3 regions of the Streptomyces sp. NPDC058231 genome follow, and region 1 is predicted to be linked to each of the others. Evidence: riboswitches for the same ligand, from Rfam matches in the RefSeq annotation. Region 1 holds a riboswitch; each other region holds the start of a gene.
The links. Region 1 has a riboswitch for cyclic di-AMP ahead of ACFVXE_RS09010 (C40 family peptidase). Riboswitches for the same ligand answer to the same signal wherever they lie in the genome.
Positions count from the first base shown of each region.

Region 2: it holds a riboswitch for cyclic di-AMP, as region 1 does, so the genes downstream of both, ACFVXE_RS13965 (NlpC/P60 family protein) here and ACFVXE_RS09010 (C40 family peptidase) in region 1, are expected to answer to the same signal.
Region 3: it holds a riboswitch for cyclic di-AMP, as region 1 does, so the genes downstream of both, ACFVXE_RS06495 (transglycosylase family protein) here and ACFVXE_RS09010 (C40 family peptidase) in region 1, are expected to answer to the same signal.

Region 1 covers NZ_JBHVWN010000009.1:18,576-23,156, reverse strand. Annotated here, with positions in the region: gene ACFVXE_RS09020 (ATP-dependent Clp protease proteolytic subunit) at 1-170, shown strand, start outside; gene ACFVXE_RS09015 (hypothetical protein) at 178-486, shown strand; cyclic di-AMP (ydaO/yuaA leader) riboswitch at 816-988, shown strand; gene ACFVXE_RS09010 (C40 family peptidase) at 992-1,465, shown strand; gene ACFVXE_RS09005 (ATP-binding protein) at 1,746-2,177, opposite strand; gene ACFVXE_RS09000 (helix-turn-helix domain-containing protein) at 2,379-3,236, shown strand; gene ACFVXE_RS08995 (DUF397 domain-containing protein) at 3,264-3,470, shown strand; gene ACFVXE_RS08990 (8-amino-7-oxononanoate synthase) at 3,480-4,581, opposite strand, start outside.
Region 2 covers NZ_JBHVWN010000015.1:115,710-120,290, reverse strand. Annotated here, with positions in the region: gene pcrA (DNA helicase PcrA) at 1-1,759, opposite strand, end outside; cyclic di-AMP (ydaO/yuaA leader) riboswitch at 2,017-2,182, shown strand; gene ACFVXE_RS13965 (NlpC/P60 family protein) at 2,181-3,302, shown strand; gene ACFVXE_RS13960 (hypothetical protein) at 3,374-3,727, opposite strand; gene ACFVXE_RS13955 (NlpC/P60 family protein) at 4,085-4,581, shown strand, end outside.
Region 3 covers NZ_JBHVWN010000006.1:121,218-125,798, forward strand. Annotated here, with positions in the region: gene ACFVXE_RS06480 (nucleoside triphosphate pyrophosphohydrolase) at 1-94, shown strand, start outside; gene ACFVXE_RS06485 (cytochrome P450) at 138-1,430, shown strand; gene ACFVXE_RS06490 (transglycosylase family protein) at 1,536-2,468, shown strand; cyclic di-AMP (ydaO/yuaA leader) riboswitch at 2,769-2,940, shown strand; gene ACFVXE_RS06495 (transglycosylase family protein) at 2,944-3,657, shown strand; gene eno (phosphopyruvate hydratase) at 3,961-4,581, shown strand, end outside.

The DNA of each region.
Region 1 (4,581 bases):
AGCTGCTGACCGGTATGCTCGCCCGTCACACGGGACACACCGCCGAGCGGATCGCGCAGGACATCGAACGCGATCTCATCCTCGACGCCGCGGGCGCCAAGGCGTTCGGGCTGGTGGACCACGTCCTGGAGAGCCGCGGGACTTCTACCCGGCCGAGCGGCGGGAGGTGAACCGCCGTTGCAGCCACCCCCGTTCCCGCCGCTGCCCGCACTGACGCGCGCCGAGGGCGAGTTCATCGACTGCTATCTGGAAGTCCTCGACCAGCTGGGCCGGATCAACCCCGCCCGCAACAACGACACCTACGGCGCGTTGCGGGCGGCGCAGGCGCTGGCCTCGCGAGCGGGCGCGCTCCGGGACGCGCTCGCGCGCATGCACGAGCGCGGCGAAGCGCAGATCCACGCCACGACGCTGACGCGGGCACTGCGCGTGTTGGACGGGGAACGCCGGGCCGGACGTATCACCATGCCCCCGGACCCGCCGAGTTGATCATATTTATCCGATCGACACGCCCGGCGGGCTGACCAGAATTCCTCGCTCGTTCGGCTCAGGGAATCCCCCGCGAGAGGGACGGCCCGACTTGCGCTTTCGGCGTGGACAGTAAGCGGAATCTTCTGTTCCGCCCCTGGTGCGGGACTCGTCGAGGGCGGCCGCACAACCCCGGAGCACCGCTCTGTCCACCCGAACGGGCCAGTCGTGGGCAGCTTCACAAATGGCTGTTTCATCTCGGAAATCCGGCAGTCGGTGAGTCAAGATCCCTGGGACGACAAGCCCCCGCCACCGCGGCGGGGCGGTCCGGGCGGACGCCGAGTCCTGCCGCCGTCCGGATGCCTGGTCGACAGAAGTGGATCGGCAGGAGTGGAGGACCCGAGCGCAACGGGCCGACCGGACATCCGGTCGTCCCTCGGGGTGAAGCCGCCTTGTGCGGCCGGGCAACTTCGCCAGCCCGAACCCGACAGGTCATCCTTCACAGGCGGCTGACGAAGGGTTGCGCATGACTGCGCAGGTTCATGTCCCGTCTCTGATCTCCCGGGCCGGTACGGCCACGGTTCTGACGCTGGCGGCTGTCGGCGGCACCATGCTGGCCCCGGGTACCGCCGCCGACGCCCAGGCCACCACGCGCGCGACGAAGGCACTCGACGTCGCCGCGTCGAAGGAGGGTTCTCCGTACCGGTACGGAGCCACCGGCCCCCACCGTTTCGACTGTTCGGGTCTGACGCTGTACGCGTTCAAGAAAGCGGGCAAGTGGCTCCCGCGCACGGCCCAGCAGCAGTACAACAAGACCCGTCACATCCTGGCATCGCGGCGGCAGCGCGGCGATCTGGTCTTCTTCCACTCCGGCCGCTACGTGTACCACGTGGGCATCTACGCCGGACGGGGCCGGATCTGGCATTCCCCGAAGACCGGTGCCGTGGTGCGACTGGAGAGGATCTGGACCAACAGCGTCTGGTACGGAAGGGTCCGCTGACCCGCCCCCCTTTCCCCGGGCTCCGCCCTCCACCGCCTTTCCTCGGCGGACCCGTCAGGTCACCGGCGCCACTCCCGGCGCGGCGAGCACCGCGCCGCTGCCGCCCTCGACGGCGCGGGCGATACGCGGCCGGCGCAGCCACGGCGTTCCGGCGGACGGTCTCCGTGGTGCACCGCGGAGACCGGTACGGCGGGGCGGCTGCGGCGCTGTGCGCGCTGCTGCGCAGCGGTTTCGGGCCGACTTCGGCGCAGCGAACCGTCCGGCTACCGGACTCCGGACGTCAGCCCTGGACGGGGACGGTCCACGGGAGCGCGATCCAGACGGTCTTGCCTCCCTCGGCGGTCGGAGTGACCGTGAGCCGGCCGCCGCATTCCTTGGCGAGACAGCGGATGATCACCATGCCCCGGCCGTTGTCCTGCTGTACGGCGGCGGGCGGTCGCTGAGGCCAGCGGGGATGGCTGTCCGTCACACCGAGGTGCAGCTGCTCCTCCCGTTCCAGCCGCAGGTCCACGGTGAAGGTCGGCGACTGGCCGAAGGTGTGCTGGACGGCGTTGGTGGCGAGTTCTGAGACGATGAGCCGGATCGTGTCGGCGGCCTCGGTGTCGCCCGGCAGGCCCCAGCCCGCGAGTACCCGGGCCACATGCCTGCGTGCTGCGGAGACCGATACCGGCTCGCTGGGCAGAGTGACACGTGCTTCTTGTTGGTCTGCCATGGCGAGCCGCCCCTTTCCCGCCCGGGCCGACCAGCGATCGGTCCGGGATGTGCTTCGCGCCAGATTGCCACCGATGCCGCCCCCGTGACGGCGATCCACAAAGATATGCATATATCTGTCGCTCAATGCGGTGAACTCCGGCCCGCAGAGGCATGGACGACGGCACACTTACCCCTCGTCACGAGAGGGAGGGAGGCGCGCATGCAGTACGGCCCCGCGGTACGCCGCCGCAAGCTCGGGGAGGAGCTGCGGAGTCTGCGCCACACGTCCGGGCTGACCAGTCGGGACGCGGCGGAGAGGCTCGGCTGGCACCAGTCGAAGGTGAGCCGCATCGAAACCGGCACCAGTGGGGTCAAGCCGGATGACGTGGGTCGGCTGCTGGACGCCTACGGTGTGGACGACGCCCAGTTGCGGACCCTGCTGGAGATGCTCGCGGGGTCCGCGGGCGGCGGGGGAACCGGCTGGTGGCACGCCTACCGCGGTCTCATCCCGCCGCAGTACCGGGACTTCATCAGCCTGGAGTCCCAGGCCCGGACCGCGCGCACGCTGGAGACCTCGGTGGTTCCGGGGCTGTTGCAGACCGCCGACTACGCGCGTGCGGTGACCCGGGCCTCCCTGGACGGGCTGCCCGCGGGCCAGTTGGACTCACTGGTGGAGGTGCGGCTGGCCCGGCAGGGCGTGCTGCGGACGGATCCGCCGCTGCGGCTGACCGCGGTGCTCGACGAGGCGGTGCTGCGGCGCGAGGTGGGCGGGCGGCGGGTGATGCGGAACCAGCTCCGCCATCTGGCACGGGTGTCACAACTGCCGCACGTACAGCTTCAGTTACTGCCGTTCTCGGTCGGCGGATACATGGGCCTCACCGGGCCATTCGTCATCTTCTCATTTCCGAGCAGTTCTGATCTGGATGTGGTCGTTCTCGACCATTTGACGAGTAGCCTCTATCTGGAGCGGAAAGAAGACCTTGCGGCGTACAGCTCGGCCTTTCGCACGTTGCAGGCACACGCGCTGTCGCCGGAGCACTCGTTGGACCTGATCGCCGCGATCGACCGCGGCGCCTAGGCACCGCCGACCGCCCGAGGGGGCCCGATGTCCGATTGCCTCGAACCACACGAGTTACGGTGGCGGCGCAGCAGCCGCAGCACGGGTATGAACAACTGCGTGGAGGCTGCGCCGCTCGGTGGCGAGCGTCTCGCCGTGCGGGACTCCAAGGATCTCTCCAGGCCGCCGCTGCGGTTCTCCACGACGGCCTGGGAGTCGTTCGTATCCGGCCTGGGCGAGGATCCGGCCGGCTGACCGCGCGGCTCAGACCGCCGGGGCGGCCCGCAGGACGGTCGCCACCGCGGTCGCGACCTGTTCCTCCGTCAGATCGGCCCGGGCGGTGAGCCGCAGCCGCGAGACGCCGTCCGGGACCGACGGCGGGCGGAAGCAGCCCACCGCCAGACCGTCCGTGCGGCAGTCGGCCGCCCAGCGCAGTGCAGCGTCGGCGGAAGGTGCCCGGACCGAGACGACGGCGGCGTCGGGTCGCACCGCGGTCAGTCCCGAGGCGGTGAGCCGTTCGTACAGTGCGGTGGCGACCGTGCGGGCCCTGCCCGCCCGGGCCGGCTCGCGGCGCAGCAGTCGCACGCTCGCGAGGGCCGCACCGGCCGCGGCCGGTGCGAGCCCGGTGTCGAAGATGAACGTGCGGGCCGTGTTGACCAGATGGTCGATCACCCGGGCCGGACCGAGCACCGCGCCGCCCTGACTGCCCAGGGACTTGGAAAGAGTGAGCGTGGTGACGACTCCGTCGCCGCCCGCGAGACCGGCAGCGGCGAGCGCGCCGCGCCCGCCCTCCCCGAGCACACCCAGCCCGTGCGCGTCGTCGACGAGCAGCGCGGCGCCGCCGGCCCGGCAGACATCGGCCAGTTCCGGCAGCGGTGCGGCGTCGCCGTCGACGGAGAAGACCGAGTCGGTGACGGCCAGGGCGCGCCCTCGGTGCGCGCGCAGTTCCTTGGCGACGGCCTCGGGGTCGGCGTGCGGAACGACGGCCGTCGAGGCCCTGGAGAGCCGGCAGCCGTCGACGATGGAGGCGTGATTGCCCGCGTCGGAGACGATCAAGGAGCCGCGGCCGGTGAGCGCGGTGAGCGCGGCGAGATTGGCCGCGTAACCGGAGGACAGGACCAGCGCGGCTTCGAAGCCGCAGAATTCGGCCAGTTCGCGTTCCAGTTCGGCGTGGAGCGCGGTGGAGCCGGTGACCAGCCGGGAGCCGGTGGCCCCGGCGCCCCACCGGCGCGCGGCCTCCGCGGCGGCCGCGGTCACCTCCGGGTGCCGGGTCAGGCCCAGGTAGTCGTTGCTCGCGAGGTCCAGCAGTTCCGGTTCGGCGGGCCGGGGGCGGAGCGTACGGACGAGTCCGGCGTCCGCGCGGCGG
Region 2 (4,581 bases), on a different contig from region 1:
CGAGGGCGACGGCGGCGAGTTCCTGGAGGTTCTCGATCCGGGTCTCGTCCTGCGGGTCCGTGGACGCCTGGAGTTCGGCGAGGTAGCCGGTCCGCTCCAGCACCGCCTCCAGCACCACGGCCGGTCCCGCGCCGGATTCGACGATCGTGCGCAGCTCCTCCATCAGCGTGTTGAACCGCTTGACGGCGTTGGCCGAGCGGGCTGCCATGCCGTACGCCTCGTCGACCCGACGGAGCGCCTGCGGGAACGTGATCTTCTCGCGCATCGACAGGGCGTCGATCATCGCCTCGGCGCGGTCGCCGATGCCGCGCTTGGGCACGTTCAGGATGCGGCGCAGCGGGACGGTGTCCTCGGGGTTGGCGAGCACCCGGAGGTAGGCCAGGATGTCGCGGACCTCCTTGCGCTCGTAGAAGCGCACACCGCCGACGACCTTGTAGGGCAGGCCGACGCGGATGAAGATCTCTTCGAAGACACGGGACTGCGCGTTCGTGCGGTAGAAGATCGCGACGTCGCCCGCCCTGGCGTCACCCGCGTCGGTCAGCCGGTCGATCTCGTCGGCGACGAACTGCGCCTCGTCGTGCTCGGTGTCCGCCACATAACCGGTGATCCGGGCACCCTCGCCCGCGTTGGTCCAGAGGTTCTTGGGGCGGCGGCTCTCGTTGCGTTCGATGACCGCGTTGGCCGCGGAGAGGATCGTCTGCGTGGAGCGGTAGTTCTGCTCCAGCAGGATCGTCTTCGCGTCCGGGTAGTCCTCCTCGAACTGGAGGATGTTGCGGATCGTCGCGCCGCGGAAGGCGTAGATCGACTGGTCGGCGTCGCCCACGACGCACAGCTCGGCGGGGGCGTCCGCCGGGCCGGCCGGGCCCACCAGCTCCCGTACGAGCGTGTACTGCGCGTGGTTGGTGTCCTGGTACTCGTCGACCAGGACGTGCCGGAAGCGGCGGCGGTAGTGCTCGGCGACATCGGGGAACGCCTGGAGCAGATGGACCGTCGTCATGATGATGTCGTCGAAGTCCAGCGCGTTGGCCTCGCGCAGTCTGGCCTGGTACATCGCGTACGCCTGGGCGAGGGTCTTCTCGAAGCCGTCGGCGGCCTGGCCGGCGAAGGTCTCCTCGTCGATCAGCTCGTTCTTCAGGTTCGAGACCTTGGCCGTGAACGACTTCGGCGGGAACCGCTTCGGGTCGAGGTCCAGATCGCGGCAGACCAGGGCCATCAGCCGCTTGGAGTCGGCGGCGTCGTAGATCGAGAACGACGAGGTGAAGCCGAGCCGCTTCGACTCACGGCGCAGGATCCGCACGCACGCGCTGTGGAACGTCATGACCCACATGGCGTTGGCGCGCGGTCCGACGAGCTGCTCGACGCGCTCCTTCATCTCGCCCGCGGCCTTGTTGGTGAAGGTGATCGCCAGGATCTGGCCGGGGTGCACCCCGCGCTCGGCCAGCAGGTGGGCGATGCGGTGGGTGAGCACCCGGGTCTTCCCGGAACCGGCCCCGGCGACGATGAGCAGCGGTGAGCCGGCGTGCACGACGGCGGCGCGCTGCTCGGTGTTCAGCCCGTCGAGCAGCGCGGCGGCGTCGACGACCGGACGGTGGGCGCCGTCCCGGTAGTACCCGTCCCGCGGCGGCGGAGGTGCGTCGAAGACGCCCGCGAAGAGATCCTCCGGCACCGCTTCGGGTGCGGAGTCCTCGGGGGGCGGCGGGGGCTCTTCCTCCGAGTGCTGGAGGCCGGCCAGGAAACTGTCGTCAAAGAGGCTGCTCATCGCCTCACGAGTCTAGGGCGCCGCACCGACACTCCGCGGCCGCATGGGAAACCGCGGACGGAAGACGCGCACGTACGGAGAGCGCGTGACCGCACCGGGTGAGAAAACCGGGGCGCGGACCGGCCGCGCCGCGTCCGCTCCGCCAAGGTCACGAAAATGTATCGGGCATATCGAACATCAACCTTCACAGCAGCACCACGGTTGGCTAGCGTGCTCGATCGGGCGGCCCGTACCCCCTTGAGGCGATCCACGCCGAGCGGGCCCCCACGCCGAATCCGGACCGCCCTCGCGGGAGTTCGGAACCGGGGACCCACACGCATCACCGGGGTGAATCGGTCCGCGTCCTCCACCGGGACCGTAGGGCAGCCTTCCGTTCCGCCCGAACCCGACAGCTAACCCGGTAGGCGGTCCACGGAAGGAGATGCCGGTTTTGGCATCGCATCGCAAACCGCGCAGCCGGGTACGCACCACCACCCCCGCCGTCGGGCTCACCACGGCCGCGCTGGCAGGTGTGACCCTGCTGTCCACCCAGAGCGCGCTGGCCGCCCCGGCCGCTCCCAGGCCCAGCATCGAGGACGTACAGAAGAAGGTCGACGACCTCTACCGGCAGGCGGGCACCGCGACCCAGCAGTACAACAAGGCGAAGGAGGCCTCCGCCACGCAGCGCGTCAAGGTCGACGCCCTGCTGGAGGACGTGGCCGAACGCGCCGACCGGCTGAACGAGGCGCGCAGGACGCTCGGCAGTTACGCGGCAGCGCAGTACCGCACCGGCTCCATCGCACCGATCGCGACCTTCTTCCTGGCCGACGACCCGCAGTCGTACTTCGACCAGGACCAGCTGATGGCACGGATGACCGCCCGGCAGCAGAAGGCGGTCACCGACTTCGGCACCCAGCAGGCAGCGGCCTCGGGGAAGCGCGCCGAGGCGGTGAAGAGCCTGGAGACGCTCACCGAGTCCCAGGACACGCTGCGCACCAGCAAGCAGGACGTCCAGCGGAAACTGGGCGAGGCCCGCACGCTGCTGACGAAGCTGACCGCCGAGGAGAAGGCGCGGCTCGCGGCGCTGGAGCGCAAGAAGGAGGCGGAGGCCAGGCGCAAGGCCGCGGAGCTGGCCCGGCAGCAGGCCGCCGCGAAGGCCGAGGCGCCGACGGAGGCCGCCGGAGGCGCCGGGACCGGTTCCGGCAGCAGCGCCACCACGAAGGCCGAGAAGGTCCTCGCCTTCGCGCGCGCCCAGATCGGCAAGCCTTACGTCTGGGGCGCGACCGGCCCGTCCTCGTACGACTGCTCCGGGCTGACCCAGGCCGCCTGGAAGGCGGCGGGCGTCGACATCCCCCGGACCACCTGGGACCAGGTGGAGATCGGTACCCGGATAGCGACGGCGGATCTGCGCCCGGGCGACCTCGTCTTCTTCTACGACGACATCAGCCATGTGGGGATCTACAAGGGCGACGGGATGATGATCCACGCCCCGAAGCCGGGAGCCAACGTCCGCGAGGAGTCCATCTACTACATGCCGATCTATGGCAGCGTGCGCCCGGCCTAGGGCGTGTCCGCCCACGGAACGCGTGAGCTCCTGCCGGATCGGGCAGGAGCTCACGCACGGACGGGGCCGGCTCAGGTCCAGAGGGTCGCGATGAAGATGTTGGCGACGGTCAGCCCGCCGACCGCGGCGAAGACGCCCTTCTCCACCCTCTCCTCGTCGCGCTTGACGTAGATCAGCGCGAGGATCACCACCAGGACCGCCAGCTTCACGCCGATCTTGATGTTGTTGACCGGGTGGTCGTCGGCCTGGTTGAAGCCGACCAGCGCGACCCCGGTGACCAGCATGGTCAGTGCCCCGTGCAGCATCGCCGGGACGAAGCGGGCCGTGCCCGCGCCCATCGCCTTCATCTGGGTCAGGAAGCCGCCCAGGAGGGAGGCGATACCGATGATGTGCAGCGCGACGAAGACATTGATGAGTACCTGCATGGAACCGCAGCCTAGCTGGGGCCATACCACCGCTCTCCGGCGAGGTGGGGCTTCCTCGGTCTTTCACTCGCGCCGGTACGAATTGCCTGGCTCCGCCGCCATCTCCCCGGTCACTCGACGACAACGCCTCGCCAAATTCAGGCAATAACAGTCATTACGACTCCTGCTCAAGGGCCGGGTTTAGCGTCCATAGCCAGGTGACCGGCTTCACCACCGCTCCGCACCCGGACGGCAGCCGGGCCACCCCGCCGAGAAAACCGGCGGCGGGCCGCTCCCCCTGTTGGCGTCCCGCCGCCGGACCCCGGTGGCCCGCCGGTAGGCCCCGACGGGCAGTCGACAGCAAGGAGCCCCGCCCTCGTGGCAGCGCATCGGAAACCCAGGCAGCGTCCCCGCACCGGCTCCGCCGCCCGCACCGCGGCCACCCTCGCGTTCGCCGGAGCCGCGACCGCCGCCGCACTGCCGGGCTCCGCACACGCCGCCCCACAACCGACCCCCGCCCAGGTCAAGGCCAAGGTGGACCGGCTGTACCACGACGCGGAAGTCGCCACCGAGCAGTACAACGGCGCGAAGGAGAAGGCCACCGCCGCCGCCAGGTCACTGGACGCGCTGCGCGACGAGGCCGCCCGCAGGGCCGACCGGCTCAACGAATCCCGTCGCGCGCTCGGTTCGCTCGCCGCCGCCGAGTACCGCAGCGGCGGCCTCGACCCCGCCGTACAGCTGTTGCTCTCCTCGGACCCCGACCAGTACCTGCAGCGGGCCTCCTACGTGGAACGGGCGGCCGACCGGCAGGCCGCCGAGGTCGACAAGGTGCGGCGACAGGTCGCCGAGATCGCCCAGCTGCGCGCCGAGGCGAA
Region 3 (4,581 bases), on a different contig from region 1:
CGCGGAACAGGACGGCGCCGACCCCGAGGCCGCGCTGAGGGCGGCGGGCCGCGTCTACCGGGACGCGATCCTGGCGGCGGAGCGCACCCGCTGACAGCCGGGTCGGAGCGGCGCCGGGTGTTGGATAACGTCCTGGTGTGTCCGATCAGAGCTCTGCCGTACCCGATGTGACCCCGCCCGCACTCTTCACCTGGGAGTTCGCCACCGACCCGTACCCGGCCTACGCCTGGCTGCGCGAGCACAGCCCCGTGCACCGAACCGCGCTGCCCAGTGGGGTCGAGGCGTGGCTCGTGACGCGGTACGAGGACGCCCGGCAGGCGCTCGCCGACACCCGGCTCTCCAAGAACCCGGCCCACCACGCCGAGCCGGCGCACGCCAAGGGGAAGACCGGTATCCCGGGTGAGCGGAAGGCGGAGCTGATGACGCATCTGCTGAACATCGACCCGCCCGACCACACCCGGCTGCGCCGCCTGGTCTCGAAGGCGTTCACCCCGCGCCGGATCGCGGAGTTCGCCCCGCGGGTGCAGGAGCTCACCGACCGTCTCATCGACAACTTCGCCGAGCAGGGGTCCGCGGACCTCATCCACGACTTCGCGTTCCCGCTGCCCATCTACGCGATCTGCGATCTGCTGGGCGTCCCGCCCGAGGACCAGGACGACTTCCGGGACTGGGCGGGCATGATGATCCGCCACGGCGGCGGCCCGCGCGGCGGGGTGGCCCGCTCGGTGAAGAAGATGCGCGGCTATCTCGCCGAGCTCATCCACCGTAAGCGGGAGAACCCGGGGGACGACCTGATCTCGGGGCTGATCCGGGCCAGCGACCATGGAGAGCACCTCACCGAGAACGAGGCCGCGGCGATGGCCTTCATCCTCCTCTTCGCCGGTTTCGAGACGACCGTCAACCTCATCGGCAACGGCGTCTACGCCCTGCTGCGCAACCCCGTGCAACGGGAGCGGCTCCAGCACTCGCTGGCCGCGGGGGAGACGGGGCTGCTGGAGACCGGCATCGAGGAACTGCTGCGGTACGACGGACCGGTGGAGCTGGCGACGTGGCGGTTCGCCACCGAGGCGCTGACGCTCGGCGGGCAGCGGATCGCGGCGGGCGACCCCGTGCTGGTGGTGCTCGCCGCCGCAGACCGGGACCCGGAACGGTTCACGGACCCCGACACGCTCGATCTCGCACGGCGTGACAATCAGCACCTCGGATACGGGCACGGCATCCACTACTGCCTGGGAGCACCGCTCGCCCGACTGGAGGGACAGGCCGCGCTGGCCACGCTGCTGAGGCGCCTTCCGGACCTGCGACTTGCGGTGGAACCATCCGATTTGCGATGGCGTGGCGGGCTCATCATGCGCGGACTGCGCACGCTCCCCGTGGAGTTCGGGGACGGACCCCGTTCCGATGCAGGTGACGCACTGTCAACTCTGTGACTTTCACGTGATCTGTGCTGCATCGACTTGTGACACGCGTTCGAGTCCCGCTAGGTTCACCGTTCGACTCACCAGTCACTTGTCAGTCACACGGAAGGCAACCCCATGGGCTCCGCGAACGGCAGACACCGTCGCCCTCGTCAGGCACCCGCCATCGTCGTCGCCGCAGGCGTGACCGGTTCGGCCATCGCCATCCCGCTGCTCGGCGCGGCCGGTGCGCATGCAGCCGACGCCACGACCTGGGACCGGGTCGCCGAGTGCGAGAGCGGCGGCATGTGGAGTGCCGACCTCGGCAACGGTTTCTACGGTGGCCTCCAGTTCTCGCAGGACACCTGGACGTCGTACGGCGGCGAGTCGTACGCACCGCGCGCGGACCTCGCGAGCCGCTCGCAGCAGATAGCGATCGCCGAGAAGGTGCTGGACGACAAGGGGCCGAAGGCCTGGCCCAGTTGTGCGGTGATCTCCGGGCTGACCGAGGACGGGTCGCTGCCGGGCGTCGACCCGGGCATCACGCCGTCGGCGGACCCGACGGAGAGCGCGGACGCGTCGTCGCCGTCCGCCGAGGAGTCCGGTACGTCCTCGCAGAAGGCGTCGGCCAAGAAGAAGGCCGGCTCGGCCACCGCGACCCCGTCCAGTAAGTCCGCTTCGTCCGACTCATCCGATTCGGCGCAGTCTTCCGGCTCGTCCGGCTCCGGCTCTTCCGATTCCTCCGGCTCCTCCGGTTCCTCCGGCGGCGAGGTGGGCGGTAAGCACCGCGGCGCACCGGCCTCCGAGGCGGGCCGGGGAGCGGACGGGTCCGGCGAGCGCGAGTCGGGTCGGCACGCCTCCCGTGGGGGCAGTGAGGCGCGCGACTCCGGCGCTGTGGTCGACGGCGAGTACACCGTCCGGCCCGGCGACAACCTCTGGGCGATTGCTGACGCACAGAAGGTGCCCGGTGGATGGCCCGCGCTCTACGAGGCGAACAAGGGTGCTGTCGGCGACGATCCGGACCTCATCCTCCCTGGCCAGAGCCTTGACCTCGATCTGAATGCGAAGTGAGAGCAGTCTGATCAACTGCTAAAAACACCCCAAAAACCGGGGTAGTTAGGGGACCTATGTCCACTTATGCGTAAGTGAGACATGGGTCTCTTTGCGTCAACTGGCGTGTCGCGTCTGCCGGGTCTGTCCGCATCGCCCCCCACCTGCGAAAACGACATTCGATCAGATGCGCGTAAGGGCTGATTGTCCGTTATGTCCATCTTTGAATGTGAGGGTTGCGTATGTTTACGGTCGGAACCGCTCGCACCGCGGGCCCCGTCGATCGTCACGCCGAATCCTGCCGTCGGTCGAAGGGAACAGACGCGTAAAGCGCCGTAGGCAGGAGCGGGGGACCCAGGTAAGCCGCCGGGTCCGATGGTCGGAAGACCGTCAGGGCCGGCTTGGGGTGAAGTCGCGCGCTAGGACGCGCGACCGGGCAACTCACTTGGCCCGAACCCGACAGCTCACCTCGTAGGCGTCGGTGAGGAGACCTTTCATGCTGCTCAACAGCAAGGCCAAGCACCGCCGCCCGTCCAAGGCCGTCCGTGTCGCCACGCTCGCCGGCGTCGCCGGTGCCGCCATCGCCGTTCCGCTGATGGGCGCGACCGGCGCATCCGCCGCCTCCGTCGCCACGTGGGACGCCGTCGCCCAGTGCGAGTCCGGTGGCAACTGGTCCATCAACACCGGCAACGGCTACTACGGCGGTCTGCAGTTCTCGCAGTCCAGCTGGGCCGCCGCCGGTGGTACGCAGTACGCGGCGCGGGCCGACCTCGCCACCAAGGCGCAGCAGATCGCCACCGCCGAGAAGCTCCTCGACATGCAGGGTCCGGGTGCCTGGTCCTGCGCCGGTGCCGGCGGCCTGACCGACGACGGTGTCGACCCGGGCGTCGACACCGGCTCCACCGCGCAGCAGAGCGCCCCGGCGCAGGAGTCGAAGCCTGCCGAGCACGCCGAGGCCCCCGCCGCCTCCCGCTCGGACCGCGGCACCGCCCCCGAGGCGGAGGCCAAGAAGACCGTCACCACGCCGACCGGCGAGAAGGTCGCCAAGGGTGACGGCGAGTACAAGGTGAAGTCCGGCGACTCGCTCAGCCGGATCGCCGCGCAGCACGGCGTGAAGGGCGGCTGGAAGCAGCTGTTCAAGCTGAACAAGGACATCGTCAAGGACGCCGACCTGATCTTCCCGGGTCAGCAGCTCCACCTGACGAAGTAGGACGTAGCGGTACGGGCGTTCCGCGACGGCGTGCGCCCGCGGTGCTCTCCTCCCCGAGCACCCCGACCCGGCGCGGATTCCCCCGTACGCGCCGGGTCGGGGTTTACGTGTTCACCGTTCAATGCTTGTAGTTACCAGTCAGTAGATTTCTGGAACTCTGCCCCGCTATGGGTGCCCTTGGGTCCTTTTTCGTCCCAGGAGGCGGGCGGGCGGCGGGCCCGGGCGGCCCAGCCGGTTAGGCTCTTGTCGCAAGGCCAAAGTGACCCTGCACAACCAGCGTCATATCCCAGAAGGAGATGCCTCGTGCCGTCCATCGACGTCGTCGTAGCCCGGGAAATCCTCGACTCCCGCGGAAACCCCACGGTCGAGGTCGAGGTTGGCCTCGACGACGGCAGCACGGGCCGTGCTGCCGTCCCGTCCGGCGCCTCCACCGGTGCGTTCGAGGCCATTGAGCTTCGCGACGGTGACCCCAACCGCTACCAGGGCAAGGGCGTCGAGAAGGCCGTCCTCGCCGTGATCGAGCAGATCGGCCCGGAGCTCGTCGGTTACGACGCGACCGAGCAGCGGCTGATCGACCAGGCCATGTTCGACCTGGACGCCACCGAGAACAAGGGCTCGCTCGGCGCCAACGCCATCCTCGGCGTCTCGCTGGCCGTCGCGCACGCCGCCTCCGAGGCATCGGACCTGCCGCTGTTCCGCTACCTCGGTGGCCCGAACGCGCACCTGCTGCCCGTCCCGATGATGAACATCCTCAACGGTGGGTCGCACGCCGACTCCAACGTGGACATCCAGGAGTTCATGATCGCCCCGATCGGCGCGGAGTCCTTCTCCGAGGCCCTGCGCTGGGGCGCGGAGGTCTACCACACGCTGAAGAAGGTCCTGAAGACCAAGGGCCTGTCGACCGGTCTCGGCGACGAGGGCGGC